One region of the Paenibacillus sp. AD87 genome, then DNA from elsewhere that is predicted to be linked to it. Evidence: riboswitches for the same ligand, from Rfam matches in the RefSeq annotation. Region 1 holds a riboswitch; each other region holds the start of a gene.

Region 1 (4,624 bases):
TTATATTACATAAATAACATTAATTTAAACGAACTATTTACTTCGATGAACGACTTATCGAAAACCTTTTAGGAATATGTATCATAATGTCGATGCCTTGCCATTATCAGACCAACCAGTATACGCTATAATGGATACAGTGATTTAGGAAAGGGATGCAGTCATGAAGAAAGTCATCGTCGTAGGATCAGGAATTCTTGGGGCTTCCACAGCATATCAATTGGCAAAACGGGGTGCGGAAGTTCTTATTATAGACCGGAAAGATCGAGGGCAGGCTACGGATGCTGCTGCCGGGATCATCTGTCCCTGGTTATCTCAGCGCCGTAATCAGGATTGGTATCAGCTTGCCAAGGCTGGTGCACGTTTTTATCCCGGTTTGATTGAAGAACTCAAGAGTGAAGGGGAAACGGAAACGGGTTACGCTCAAGTGGGTGCTCTTAGTATTCATACGGAAGTAGAGAAAATCAACAAGATGCAGGAGCGAGCACACCTTCGTAAAGAAGTTGCACCGGAGATTGCCGATATTACCCGTCTGGATGCAAAAGAAACCCATGAGCGTTTTCCTCTCCTGGAGGAGAACTTTCAGTCCGTCTACATCAGTGGTGCTGCACGTATCGATGGACGTGCACTGCGTGATGCCTTAATCCGATCGGCACAGCGAAATGGAGCGGTCCTGATTAATGGGGACGCGACACTTCAATATGAATCGGACCGAGTAACTGGAGTGGTTGTTGACGGTAAAGTCATATCGGCTGATGAGGTTATTGTGTGTGCCGGCGCTTGGGCTAATGAACTGTTGAAGCCCTTGGGCATTGACTTTAAGGTTGATTATCAGAAGGCGCAAATTATGCATTTGCAGGTTCACGATCGAGAAGAGACTGGGAACTGGCCAGTGGTCATGCCTCCTTCGGATCAATATTTGTTAGCCTTTGATCAACAGAAGATTGTGATCGGGGCGACTCACGAAAATGATATTGAAGGCTATGATATAAGAGTAACCGCAGGCGGAATGCAGGAAATTTTGAATAAAGGATTGGAACTGGCTCCCGGTTTAGCCGATAGCACGTTTCAGGAAGTAAGAGTAGGTTTCCGTCCGTTTACACCAGGTTTTCTTCCGGTAATGGGTGCTGTTCCTGGTTGGAATGGCTTAATCACAGCCAACGGGCTTGGAGCGTCTGGGCTAACGATGGGGCCTTTTATTGGAAGTCAACTTGCCAAATTGGCTCTGGGTATGAAATTGGATATCGATATTCAGCCATATGACCTTGGAAAAGCAATGGATGATCAGAAATGAGGTGAACGATGACGTATTCACAGCGCTTAACTCACGGTAACGCATCAGACATTATTTATCTGGAGCACCAGATTGGCATCGCCGAGGAGGAATTAGCAAAAGCCGAGGAAGAGCGGAGGGGTTACGAATCGGATTTAAACAAGTTAAGGACGTCTCTGGCGTATCATTCAACTTCAGCGACGAACGTCTCTAATGAGCAAAAATGGGTAGATGAGTTAAACAAATTGCAAAATATGATTAAGGATATCCGCACCCGACTTAAGAAGTTGCAAGAAGATTTAGGGGAACTTGAAGATTAATAGGAATGGATTGACATTTGGAAAAACACATGTTGTAATAAGCCTGAGCTATTTGCAGGGGGACTGTTCGCAGTTGAGAAGGTTAAAACCTGACCCTTTGAACCTGTTAGTTAATACTGACGTAGGGAGCAAATGACATGTACTCATGTTATTTTGCCCTTGCCGAAAATAGGACAAGGGCTTTTTGGTCTGCATTTTGGCTGACAAACGCGATAGCTGGATGTGAAGCTGGGACATTATAATTTTAATACAAGGAGAAATGATCATGTCATTTTCGAGAACGTTAAAAGATAAGTCCATAACCGTATGGGAAGATGGATACAACCATCCTTTTTTACACGAAATGGGGAAAGGAACACTGGATCAGGAAGCGTTTAAGTTTTATCTTCTTCAGGACTATACATATCTGATTGAATATGCGAAGATTTTTGCCATGGGTGCGGTGAAGGCGACAGATGAAAAACTGATGACGAACTTTACGGTGATTCAACACGCTATTCTGTACGAAGAAATGGATTTGCATCGAAATTATATGAATGAGTTTGGAATTACGCTGGATGAAAATCATGCTGTCAAACCATCTCTGTATAACAAGGCGTATACGTCGAATATGATGAGTGTTGCACAAACAGGTGGTGTTGCCGAAATCATCGCCGTCATTTTCCCCTGTGCGTGGACGTATTACGACTATGCCACAAGATTAAAAGAACAATATCGAGATTCATTAGAGGGCAATTTGTATCAGACTTGGATCGAAAATTATGCAAGTGATGAATTCCGCGACTCATTCGAATGGTTCTATGATACACTGGATGCATTATGTGAACATAAAACCGAGCAGGAACTGGAGGCCATTGAAGACATATTCAGAAGAAGTGTTGAATTTGAATATCTGTTCTGGGATATGGCTTATAAACGGCAACTCTCATACTTCTGATGAATGCAATCTACTACAACCAGAGATAAGGATGAACATACAGATGGACAATCGTGGAGAACGCATCTATTTACGATTTTTGAACGTGGAAGACGCTGCTGGACTACTGGATTTGCAGTTCCGTAACCGGGCTGTTTTCGAAGAAATATCGGCAAGCGAACGATCGGATACATTCTATACATTGGAGGGCCAAGTAGCCCTTCTCGAAGGTTGGAACAAGGCGAGGGAAGAGGGGAAACGGTACTCTTTCGGGATCTTTCTGAACCATACGCATGAGCTTATTGGGGAGATCTCTCTGTTCGAGCTTGAACTGGATTCCACCACCAAATGGATTGTTGGTTATGTGCTCGATCAGGTGCAGAATGGCAAGGGATATATGAGTGAAGCCCTTCAGCTAGCACTGGATTTTGCTATGAATGAAGCGGGCATAAAACGGGTGGAGGCAGGTGCGCTGCCCGACAATGCCGGATCGATTCGAGTGCTTCGCAAGGCGGGCTTTCAGGAGACGGACCGGCAGAATATTAAAATCAAGGGGATTTGGAAGGAACATGTGATGTTTGCAGTGGATTTGCAATAGGTTATTAGATATCGTAACGTGAACCACCTAAATCATCCAGGGGGAACTTATGAATAAGCGGAAACAAATGTTATTGGACTCAGCGCTTGTACTCTTTGGGAAACATGGAGTGACCAACACCTCCATACAAATGATCCTAGACGAGTCAGGTGTTTCCAAAGGAACATTTTATAAATTCTTTGGCTCGAAGGATGATTGTATTCTTGCCATTCTGGAGCAACGTGTACAGGAAGATATGATGATTCGCAAAGATTTGGAGAGCCAAAGCTATGCTTCCGATTTTGATTTACTGGTCGATCAGATTATGGTGCCGATGATTTTGCCAGAAAAAAAGCTTGTTGTGGAGCTATTCTGGACAGGCTTCTACTCTGGAGAATGCGATCTAGAGAACTTGACTCGTATGCAGTTAAATTGGTTATCTGAACGACTAGTACAGGTATTTGGTAAAGAATTAAAACCTTTTGCTTATGAAGGGGCTATTTTTGGTTTTGGCATGATCCATCAAATCTCGAACATGTGGAGAAACTTCCATCTTGACCAACCGGATTGGAACCATCTTGTGCCCAAAATCCTGAACTACATTGAAATCTTGCTTCGTTCCATGCTGGAAAGACAAGAGCATATTATTGATTTTCCAAGTCTTTTGATGATCGCTCCTGATTCCAAAGAAATTGTGTTGGATAAAAATAACCTGATTGCAGGTCTTCAGAAATTCAGTCATTCCATTCTCCAATCGGAAGTGCCTATTAAAGCGAAAGAACTGACCAAAGGGTTGCTTGTTTTAGTTGAGCAGAAAGAGATCAATATCTCCATGTTGGAAGTAACGCTGCAGGCGTTTCAAACGGAATTTGAATCGTCTTCTCTTCAGAGTGAGGCAAACAGAATTGTCAAAGAATGCAGATCGTATCTCGAACAATTCAGGCAGATCCTCATGGAGGGAACGAGTTGACGCAGCTGTTCTTACTTACGTGTGCAGGCAAATTGTTCATTTATATTATGTAATACTACACAAAAAAGCGGCAGATTGGACGTAAAGCTTATTGTCCTGATCTGCCGCTTTTTATATAAGATACAATAGGCTCTACATGATGTAATTCATGTAAATATTGTTCTTAATTTGTATTCATCGAGACTTTTTGTCTTACAGGCTGCTTGGAGTCTTCCTCCGTCGCTTGTTTGGTACGTTTGATGAAGAAGGAAAGGAGCAATCCGAGAACGGCAATGCCGATAATGACAACATAAGCATCATTAATTCCCTGGATCATGGATTCCATTCCCAACTGCTGCTGGGTTAAGCCTTTGGCTGCACCCGTTGCCACCATATCCTGTACATGTGCCGTTGTGCGACTGGTCATTACACTTACGAGCAATGAAGTACCCACAGCGCCAGCTACCTGTCTGACGGTGTTGGATATTGCTGTACCGTGTGGTCCTAGTCTTGGTGGCAGTTGATTCAAACCTGCTGTTTGGATAGGCATCATAAGCAAGGCCATACCAATTCGGCGACCTGTTGACAT
Region 2 (4,624 bases), on a different contig from region 1:
ACTGATCCCTCCAGCGGAACTCAAACCGTGCCTTGGACAGCGCATCGTCCCGCCGCTGGGCACGTGGGTAACCTTTCGCCAGATCAGCGGCATGAGCAGCGATCTTGTAGGCGATAACGCCTTCCCGCACATCATCCTTATTGGGCAGGCCCAGATGTTCTTTTGGCGTAACATAACAGAGCATCGACGTGCCGAACCAGCCGATCATCGCCGCCCCAATCGCCGAGGTAATATGGTCATATCCTGGGGCGATATCGGTCGTCAGCGGTCCCAACGTATAGAACGGCGCCTCCTTGCAAATCTCCATTTGCAGATCGACATTCTCCTTGATCTTGTGCATCGGCACATGTCCAGGACCTTCAATCATCACCTGCACATCATGCTTCCAGGCGATTTGTGTTAGTTCTCCAAGCGTAGCCAGTTCCGCCATCTGGGCTTCATCATTGGCATCATAGATGCTTCCTGGGCGCAGTCCGTCTCCCAGCGAGAACGCCACATCATACCTTTTCATAATCTCGCAGATTTCTTCAAAATGGGTATACAAAAAATTCTCTTGATGATGCGCAAGGCACCATGCTGCCATGATGGACCCGCCCCGTGACACAATGCCCGTCATACGTTTGGCGGTCAGCGGAATATATCTCAGCAGCACACCTGCATGGATCGTAAAGTAGTCCACACCCTGCTCTGCCTGCTCTATGAGCGTGTCACGATACAACTCCCAGGTCAGCGCTTCGGCTTCTCCATTGACCTTCTCCAGCGCCTGATAGAGCGGAACTGTTCCAATCGGTACAGGTGAATTGCGGATGATCCATTCGCGGGTCGTATGAATGTCCTTGCCTGTGGAAAGATCCATCACCGTATCCGATCCCCAGCGTACGGCCCAAGTCATCTTCTCCACCTCTTCCTCGATGGAGGAGGATACCGCAGAGTTTCCGATGTTCGCATTGATCTTCACATGAAAATGACGCCCGATCAGCATCGGCTCACTCTCCGGGTGATTAATGTTCGACGGCAGGATGGCCCTGCCACTCGCCAGCTCCTGCCGCACAAACTCCGGTTCCACACCCTCACGAATGGCGGCGAACTCCATCTCCGGCGTGATCATTCCCTGCCGTGCATAATGCATCTGGGTCACGCAGCGCCCCGCCTGTCCCCGTAACGGTTTACCACGCAAGCCCGGATACTTCTCGGCTCCAGTTCGCTTCCCTCCCGGTTTCAATCCGTTATCCTCCGGTTTTACCGTTCGTCCCTGGTAGGCTTCAACATCTTCACGCTCCGTAATCCAGCGGGTGCGCAGCGCTGGCAGCCCTGCCCGGATATCGGCATGAAATCCAGGATCGGTCATTGGTCCGCTCGTATCGTAAACACACAGCGGTTCGTTATGCTCCACTCCTTGGGGAGTATTGGTGTCATGAAGGGCAATTTCACGCTCCGGTACAGCAATGTCCGGTCGTGAGCCATGAATGTATACTTTGCGGCTGCCCGGGAAGGGCTGAACCCGTCCTGTCGTACCTTTTTCCTCTGCCAACTGCAGATCCTGCTTGTCCTGTCCCATCATTCGGTTTCCTGTGCTCATCGCTCTTGTCTCCTCCTCATTGGTGATTGCCTGGATTGAAATGCTTGCTCACGGGTCCAAATCATCCACAACATAGAAAAAGGAAGAGCGACCATACCACACAAAATAGAGACATACACTTCAATTAATACAGACAGTCGAAGCAAAAGGTTTACACCCAATGCTCGCCAATGGCACCCAGCTCTTTATGCAGAAACAGCTCTGACACCGGCTTCCGCCTGTTTACTGTATAAAAAAAGCCGGTTCCCAAGGGAACCGGCTTATGTCCATCACCAATAACACACCTCACTCAGGCTCCATAACGGAGTCCATCCATAGGTCACATTATATGGTGTTCGTGGTCGTATCGCCGATTACTTCCCTACGCTGGTATGATCCAGATCAGGTGCAAAGGGTCCAGAATCTCATGCGATTCCGTCTCAGTCCGGACAATTCGGACTCCCCCAGTAACGTTAACAAGTTGCAGCATCTCAGCCGCAGATTATTCAATTATGCTGACCCCGTTGGGCCGTCCATTACAGAGTAGCGCAACCGAATCATAAAAACAACCTTTAATTTCCAGAGCATAAAATCAGGATAACATCAGTCCCATCTGTGTAGCTGCTTCCTTCAGCACAGGTGCGTATTCATGCAACGTCTCCTGCGAAAGGCGACTAACAGGCCCGGATACCGACAGAGCAGCAGCGATGTTGCCTTTCCGATCCATGATGGGTACAGATACAGCCGCGGCTCCCGGTTCACGCTCCTCATAACTTGTTGCGTAGCCGTATTCCAGAATGTCTTTCATCTGGGCCAAATATACTTTGGGATCGATAAATACGGGCCATTCCGGTCCATTCATCAGATCTTCGCGGTCCTCTTCGGTGGCAAAAGCCATCAGCACTTTGCTGGATGCTCCCACGGATAACGGAAGTCTGACGCCCACCGGAGCTACACGACGAATCGCCTGATCACTCTGCACGGCTTGAATTCGAATCCGCTCACTGCCATCACGCAGATATAAACTCACAGTTTCACCCAATCGGTCTCTCAGCCGCTCCATCGCAGGAAGGAGCAAAATAGCCGGATCATCGCTGCGAGACATATGGGCAGACAGTTCCCAGATGCGTATGCCGAGTCGATACTTCTCCGTTGCTGCATCCCGGATCACGAACCCCTTGTCCTCCAGAGTAGCCATCAGACGATGGACTGTACTTTTGTGCAGACCGATCTGGCTGGTAATTTCCGTGAGTCCCAGATCACTGCGGGTTGTAAAACACAATAATATATCCAGCGCCCGTTCTACAGCCCGGACGGTTAACTTTCGGTCTTCCATGGCAAGTTGCCCTCCTCATGTTTCATCACATGAAACTTGGTTACATAAATTATATGAGAAACGGTCTCATCTGTAAACCAAAAAGCGCCATTTGGAATAGGGATATTTGTAAATATTTTCTTTTTATAAATTAGAATCCCCTGCAATTTGCACCCTAAGGAAATGTTACCCATATATCTTCAAAACTATATAACAATTGCGTAACAAATGGCCTCAATCAATTGACTTTGACTATATTGGAACATACGATAAAGATATATTAAATTAAGATTTTGCTTCATAAGTAGTCAGAAAAATCATTTATCTGCTCTGTTCGTCTCGTTGTTATCTTCATTTGATTTTTAAAGGAGGGGCAATCATGTATCCGACATCCCAGAGCGAAGCCCCGCTGCAAACGAAAGTGTCAGATCTGCCTTCTTCGTTATCACCGAGGCTGATCCGGTTCAAACATATTGTCGTGGCGTTGTTGCTCTCCGTTGTATTTTTTCTGCTCTTTTGTTTCATTGCACTACACGGTTATATTGCTTGGGTATTATCCAATCCAACTGTAGCGCCTGTATTCTCCAATCCCATGCAGGCGAAGAACATGAAGTATCAAGACATCACGTTCCCGGCAGCAGACGGCAGTCGAACGATGCAGGGTTGGTATATTCCGGCTGATGATAATGCAAACAAAACCATCATATTCAGCCATGGATATGGTGCGAATCGTGAAGAGACCTGGGTACCGATGTATGATCTGGCCCATTATGCTCACCAACTTGGCTTCAATGTGGTGATGTTCGATTACGGTTTCGCTTCACAGGTGAACAAAGCTGTCGCCACAGGCGGCAAAGCCGAGTCCCAGCAGCTGCTTGGTGCTATCCAGTTTGCGAAGCAGCGCGGAGCTCAGGAGCTTGTCGTATGGGGTTTCTCCATGGGTGCAGGTACAGCCCTGCAGACTGGGCTGATTACCAAAGATGTGGATGCTATGATTCTGGACAGCACGTTCCTGCTTGAGCCGGATACGCTGTATCACAACATCCATAATCAGATTGATCTTCCGCGGCAGCCTACGCTGGAGATTATGAACCTGCTGTTCCCGATTCTGAACGGGACCGGATTGCAGCAAATTCCGTATCAAGAAGTGAAAAAAGAAGATTATCCTTTCCCGATTTTCTTCATCCATGGTACCGAGGATGAGAAAGCTCCTTACCCGATTGCGGAGCTGCTTGCCGGCAACCAAACCAATCCGAATTCCGATGAATGGATTGTGGACGGTGCGCATCATGAGCTGATCTTCCGGGAGCATCCGAAGGAATATCTGCGCCGTGTCTCCACATTCCTGAGTCATGTGACCAAGACGAGCAGCGATGATGTGGAAAATACGAATAACGGAGAATCGTGAAAATCCGGTAATTCAAGAGCCCCTAAGGGCTCTTTTTTTGTGTATACATAGGACAACATGCCTGAAGAATATACTTTTGGGATGAATTAAAGACAGCTCTACCTTGTACAATACAAAATTGAGCGAACCGGGGAAGCAATTCGTTTCTGCTACTGGATCTGAATTCAAATTCATCTGAACGGAGGTATACCGCTTATGAATTGGTATGGATATGGGCATCTGCTGCCTCTGCGGGTACTCGAAGAAGTCCGTTTCTGGAAAGAGCAAGAGAAGGAACATACGATTGTCATTCGTGCCTTGGTTCCTGATCTTGAACCCTCATATGTCAAATGGCTTGCGGAAT
Region 3 (4,624 bases), on a different contig from region 1:
CTTCGTGCATTTTGCGGACAACCTCGAGCAGTTCCTCCAGTTCTCCCTCCATCGTGGTATCCAGTGGATTAACCTGATATTTCAAGCCGGACTGCTGAATAACTTCAATGGCACGATCAACGTAAGGATAGGAATTTTCGCCATTTGGCGTTTTGGGAATGACTTGAATGCTAAGTAGTGTGCTTGCCATGAAAGATCACTTTTCCTTTCGGGTTAAGTTGCATGAGTTGAAGCCAGCTTTACACTTTACCACTCCGATTGCAGTACCCTCTTCCGATCGCTGTTATCCCCGAATTTTTTTGATTTCATTTTCCGCAAGGGGAAAATCCGGGGATAAAGGCGACCACTTCGTTTCTTCAGATGGGTTCTGTACTCTTCGTTCTGGTGTAAAAAAAGTTAAACTCAAACAATTTTTATTGGGGTAAGAACTCGTTTGTATATGCTTTGGATACATCTACCTGCTCATCGAGCAGTTTTTTGCTAAACATCCAATCCGTGTAGTTCTGCCATACTTCCTGCTTCTGCTCACCCCAGCGTGGTGCGTCATCCTGATATTTTGGACTCAGCCACTTCTGGCTTGCGAGTACAAGATCCTTATCCAGATCCGGTACGGCCTTGATCAGAATGTTAGCAGCGTCTTCGGGATGTTCAATCGCGTATTGATATCCTTCGGAAGTCGCTTTCAAGAACGCTTTAACCAACTCGGGATCGTTCTGAATCGTCTTTTCATTGGTAACGAGTACAGGTGTGTAGTAGTCCAGTGCTTCAGAATAATCTTTCACATATAACATGTCGATCGGTTCGCCGCGCAGTTCGGCTTCGATACCCGTCCACGCGTAGAAGATCCAGGCAAAGTCGATATCGCGTTTCACAGCGGTAAAGAAGTCTGCATCGCCCATGCTAATATTTTTTACTTTGGATACATCGGCGCCTTCGCCTTCCATAATGGACTGCATCACAGCTTCTTCCACCGGAGAGCCCCAGCCACCATAGGTTTTACCTTCAAAATCTTTGGGGGACTTGATGTTCCGATCCACCGGAGCGGCAAATCCGGACGTGTTATGCTGAATGACTGCAGCAATGGACACGAGCGGTACGCCCTGTGTGCGGGCCTGGGTCACACTCTCCTGATAACTTACGCCAAAAGGCACTTCGTTCGAAGCCACCATTGTATCCGCGCCTCCGGCACCTGGTTGTACAATCTCGACATTTAAGCCTTCAGCTTTGTAAAAACCTTGATCTACAGCCGCATACAGGCCGGTATGATTCGTATTTGGTGTCCAGTCCAGCACCACTTTAATGTCCTTGAGGGCTGCGTTTTCACCTTCATTGCTGTTTTCGGTGTTGCTGCTGCCATTTTCTCCTGAAGGTGCAGCTTCTTTGCCGCCACATGCGGCCACAGCCACGAGTAGTACGCACAAGAGCATTAGGCCCATCATTTTACGCCATCTCATCTTCATTTCTCTCCTTCATGTTGTCCGGCCAGTGGCACGGGGTACTCCTTGGCTTCATATCCAAGCTTCTTGCATAAATCGACAGATTTATACCAGCTATGATCCGGATGACGTCACTTTTTTTAGCTCTCTGGCTATATAAAAGAACATTAAAAAAAGCGCCCCGTTAATCCGGGACGCGTGCAGGCGTTAGAGATGTGGCACTCAGCAAAGAGGCTGGGCCAATTCGATATACTCCGATTCCTACGCTGGCATGATCCAGATCAGGTCTAAGGGTCAGTATCTTGGTGGGATACACTCTCAGCCGGCCTATTCCGACTCCCCTGGGAAACTATGAAGTTACGGGCATTACTAGGTGTAATTATAGGCCAGAGGCCCACGCATGTCCAGTCAGGAAATGGATAGGGGCACGTATGAATGAATCAAAGAGGCCATTATACATTCGTATAACGACCTCTCTAGATGTGTGATTTTCAACAATTATCGTGGCGAATCATATAAGGAAATCTGACTGAGTGCAAAAGCATCGGATTTCGGGTCATAGCCTACCTGTTTCTGAGTGGTTTCCAGATTCAATCGTTTAAACCGATTATTCGAGATCCCATGCAGTATGGTGAAGGGCTCCAGATCTGTAGTTGTAATTGCTTTGAACATCAAATCACACAAGTCAGCCGGACTAATATACGCGCTCATATCCCTTGCCTCCAGCGCGGGTCCATTCGGTTGGAAATCATCATATGCACCTATACGTATTGCTACACTTTGTATACCTTCGGTATATGCAAAATAGGAAGCGAGCGATTCACCAAAACATTTGCTAACCCCGTACAAATTCCGTGGGCGTGTCGGCATATCCGGATAGACTTGAGCATCAATGGGATACCCCTCAATCGTCTGTGCACTGCTTGCCAGAATGACTCTTCGTACACCCTGGTCTTTAGCTGCACGGAATACATTAAACGTGCCCTTGATATTGATGTCCAACAACGATTCATAGAATCCGGCATGCGGGGAAGGATCTCCCGCCAGATGTACAACCACATCCATGCCTTCGCAAGCGTGCTGACAGGCTTCGGGATCTGTCACATCAAGTGTCATGATCTCATGGCTTGTCCCTTGATACGTATGCAGTCTGTCGATATTCAAATCCGTTAGTCGCAGGTGAAATGCTTCTGACAAGTGTTGGGACAAGTCACGTCCAATTTTTCCGGCTGCGCCGGTAATTAAAATGTTCATAAATCAGCTCCAATTCTTAGCGCTGGAAGAACTCAATCCATTCCTTCTCGGGTCCATAGATGAAGAAATAACGGTAACCGTTAGGCAGTGTAATCATCTCTCCATCAATAAACTCGGCCTCAGTTGCCTTAATGCGGTTGTACTCAGACTCAAGGTCATCGACATGGATAGCAAAATGATGCACCGTACCTTCGGAAGGCAGCTTGTCGCTGTATCCCTGAATCAACTCAATCTCGGTCTCATCGCTTCCGTTGAAGCCGAGAAAGGCGAGCTGAATGACACCGTTGGTGTGGGTTACCCGATCTTTCAATTCAAGACCAACAATCTCCGTATAGAAACGCAGCGTGGTCTCTAGATCACGAACGGCAATGCCGACGTGGTCAATGCGCTTTTGAAAACTCATAATCCAAATCCTCCTTTATATGCAGTGAATCTTTTCTACCATTTTAAGGGATATCATAGGGCTGTACCACGAGGTTGTCAAATAAGATTTTAAGTTGGAAAAATTATAATTGTTCACAGAATGTTCACTTATGAGGAGGGGTTCGTCATCTCTATAATTACGAAGGTAAACAGAGAGGATGAGAGAATTGCCAACAACGAAGAAAGAACAGATTATTTTTGGAATGATGATGTGCACAGGAATGGTCATCGTCATGATGGCCTTCAATTTATGGCACAATGGGTTATTGAGCAAGATGTCCGCGCTTGAAATACTGCTTCAGTTCATATTGTGCTTTGTCATTGCATTTCTGGTGGAGTCTTTTATTGTCGGACCTGTAGCGAGAAAAATTGCATTTTCCTTACCTTTTGACAAGTCCAACAAAATCCTAGGCGTGCTCGCTATGTCATTTTTCATGGTCATTGGAATGGTTCTGATTATGTCCTTGTACGGAATGATTTCCGCTTATCTTGCGAATCAGTTAAATGGAGCATCCGTACTAAGTACGTATCTTCATACGATTGCTCGTAATTTTAGCCTGGCGCTTCCTTACCAAATTATTATTCTGGGACCACTCGTTCGATATGTATTCGGTAAATTCATTAAGGATAAAGGGAGTGTAGTCCCTACAACCTAAATAACGTTAGTTCCGATTTAGAGCATCTGAAAGTATTTCCTGGGCAATCGTCCACTGCACTAAGATAAAGAAGTAATTGTTATTTTCAAATCAAAAAAGACCTCGTAGCATTCACGCTACGAAGCCTATCTTTTTACCAGCTATGATTAATGAAATTTAATTTATCTTCTGTTCGGTAGATATTACGATGCTGAACTCACAGTATGCCTGCGCTGCCATTGATACGCGATCACGCTGATAATCAGCAGACCAACTGCAAAAATGGCAAGCATCCACGCCGACTGGTTAACTTCCAGATGGTCCAAACTCCAGCCTGTAACCAAAGGTAGAATGGCACCACCAACACCACCTGATGCAATCAGGATGCTGGGCGTTGATTCTTCTGTTCCAGGCAGCATTTTGCTGGCGAAGACGAGGGCAATGGAGAACACGCCCGATAGTGCGAGTCCGAGCAACAGGATGATCAGAAATGCCGACCAGATCTGGTTGGTAAAAGGAAAGATCATCAGCAGTACAACTGCTGCAAGGCAACTGTACAGAACGTAGACGCGATATTGGAATTTCTCCGCAATATATCCGGCAAACAGTCGTCCAACAGACATGGCGATCCAGAAGCAGGTAACACTAAGCGCGGCACCTGCTTCCTTCATGTTCATTTTCTCAATCAGAATGGCTGGCATGAAGTTGGCAAGGCTCATTTCGGTGCCGACATAGAGAAAGAAAAATAGAACAAATAAAGACAGAAGAGCCAAATTACGGCCGTGATAGGTTGAACGAGTTGGTTTAATGTCTTCAGGATTCGTTCCATTTGGCGATTCAGCAGCGTGAGTGTGTACAGGAGTCTGGTCTGAGCTG

What was found. Region 1 has a riboswitch for thiamine pyrophosphate ahead of tenA (thiaminase II). Riboswitches for the same ligand answer to the same signal wherever they lie in the genome.
Region 2: it holds a riboswitch for thiamine pyrophosphate, as region 1 does, so the genes downstream of both, thiC (phosphomethylpyrimidine synthase ThiC) here and tenA (thiaminase II) in region 1, are expected to answer to the same signal.
Region 3: it holds a riboswitch for thiamine pyrophosphate, as region 1 does, so the genes downstream of both, gpAD87_RS30370 (ABC transporter substrate-binding protein) here and tenA (thiaminase II) in region 1, are expected to answer to the same signal.

Annotation. Positions count from the first base shown of each region.
Region 1 is NZ_LXQN01000007.1:2,805,976-2,810,599, reverse strand. It holds gene gpAD87_RS12240 (NAD(P)/FAD-dependent oxidoreductase) at 164-1,294, shown strand; gene gpAD87_RS12235 (hypothetical protein) at 1,303-1,593, shown strand; TPP riboswitch at 1,640-1,738, shown strand; gene tenA (thiaminase II) at 1,859-2,530, shown strand; gene gpAD87_RS12225 (GNAT family N-acetyltransferase) at 2,574-3,107, shown strand; gene gpAD87_RS12220 (TetR/AcrR family transcriptional regulator) at 3,157-4,056, shown strand; gene gpAD87_RS12215 (DHA2 family efflux MFS transporter permease subunit) at 4,220-4,624, opposite strand, start outside.
Region 2 is NZ_LXQN01000022.1:243,113-247,736, forward strand. It holds gene thiC (phosphomethylpyrimidine synthase ThiC) at 1-1,561, opposite strand, end outside; TPP riboswitch at 1,921-2,034, opposite strand; gene gpAD87_RS29260 (IclR family transcriptional regulator) at 2,151-2,894, opposite strand; gene gpAD87_RS29265 (alpha/beta hydrolase) at 3,253-4,281, shown strand; gene gpAD87_RS29270 (Fe-Mn family superoxide dismutase) at 4,477-4,624, shown strand, end outside.
Region 3 is NZ_LXQN01000022.1:490,910-495,533, reverse strand. It holds gene gpAD87_RS30375 (thiamine-binding protein) at 1-190, opposite strand, end outside; gene gpAD87_RS30370 (ABC transporter substrate-binding protein) at 414-1,454, opposite strand; TPP riboswitch at 1,677-1,789, opposite strand; gene gpAD87_RS30365 (NAD-dependent epimerase/dehydratase family protein) at 1,935-2,690, opposite strand; gene gpAD87_RS30360 (VOC family protein) at 2,707-3,093, opposite strand; gene gpAD87_RS30355 (hypothetical protein) at 3,281-3,769, shown strand; gene gpAD87_RS30350 (MFS transporter) at 3,952-4,624, opposite strand, start outside.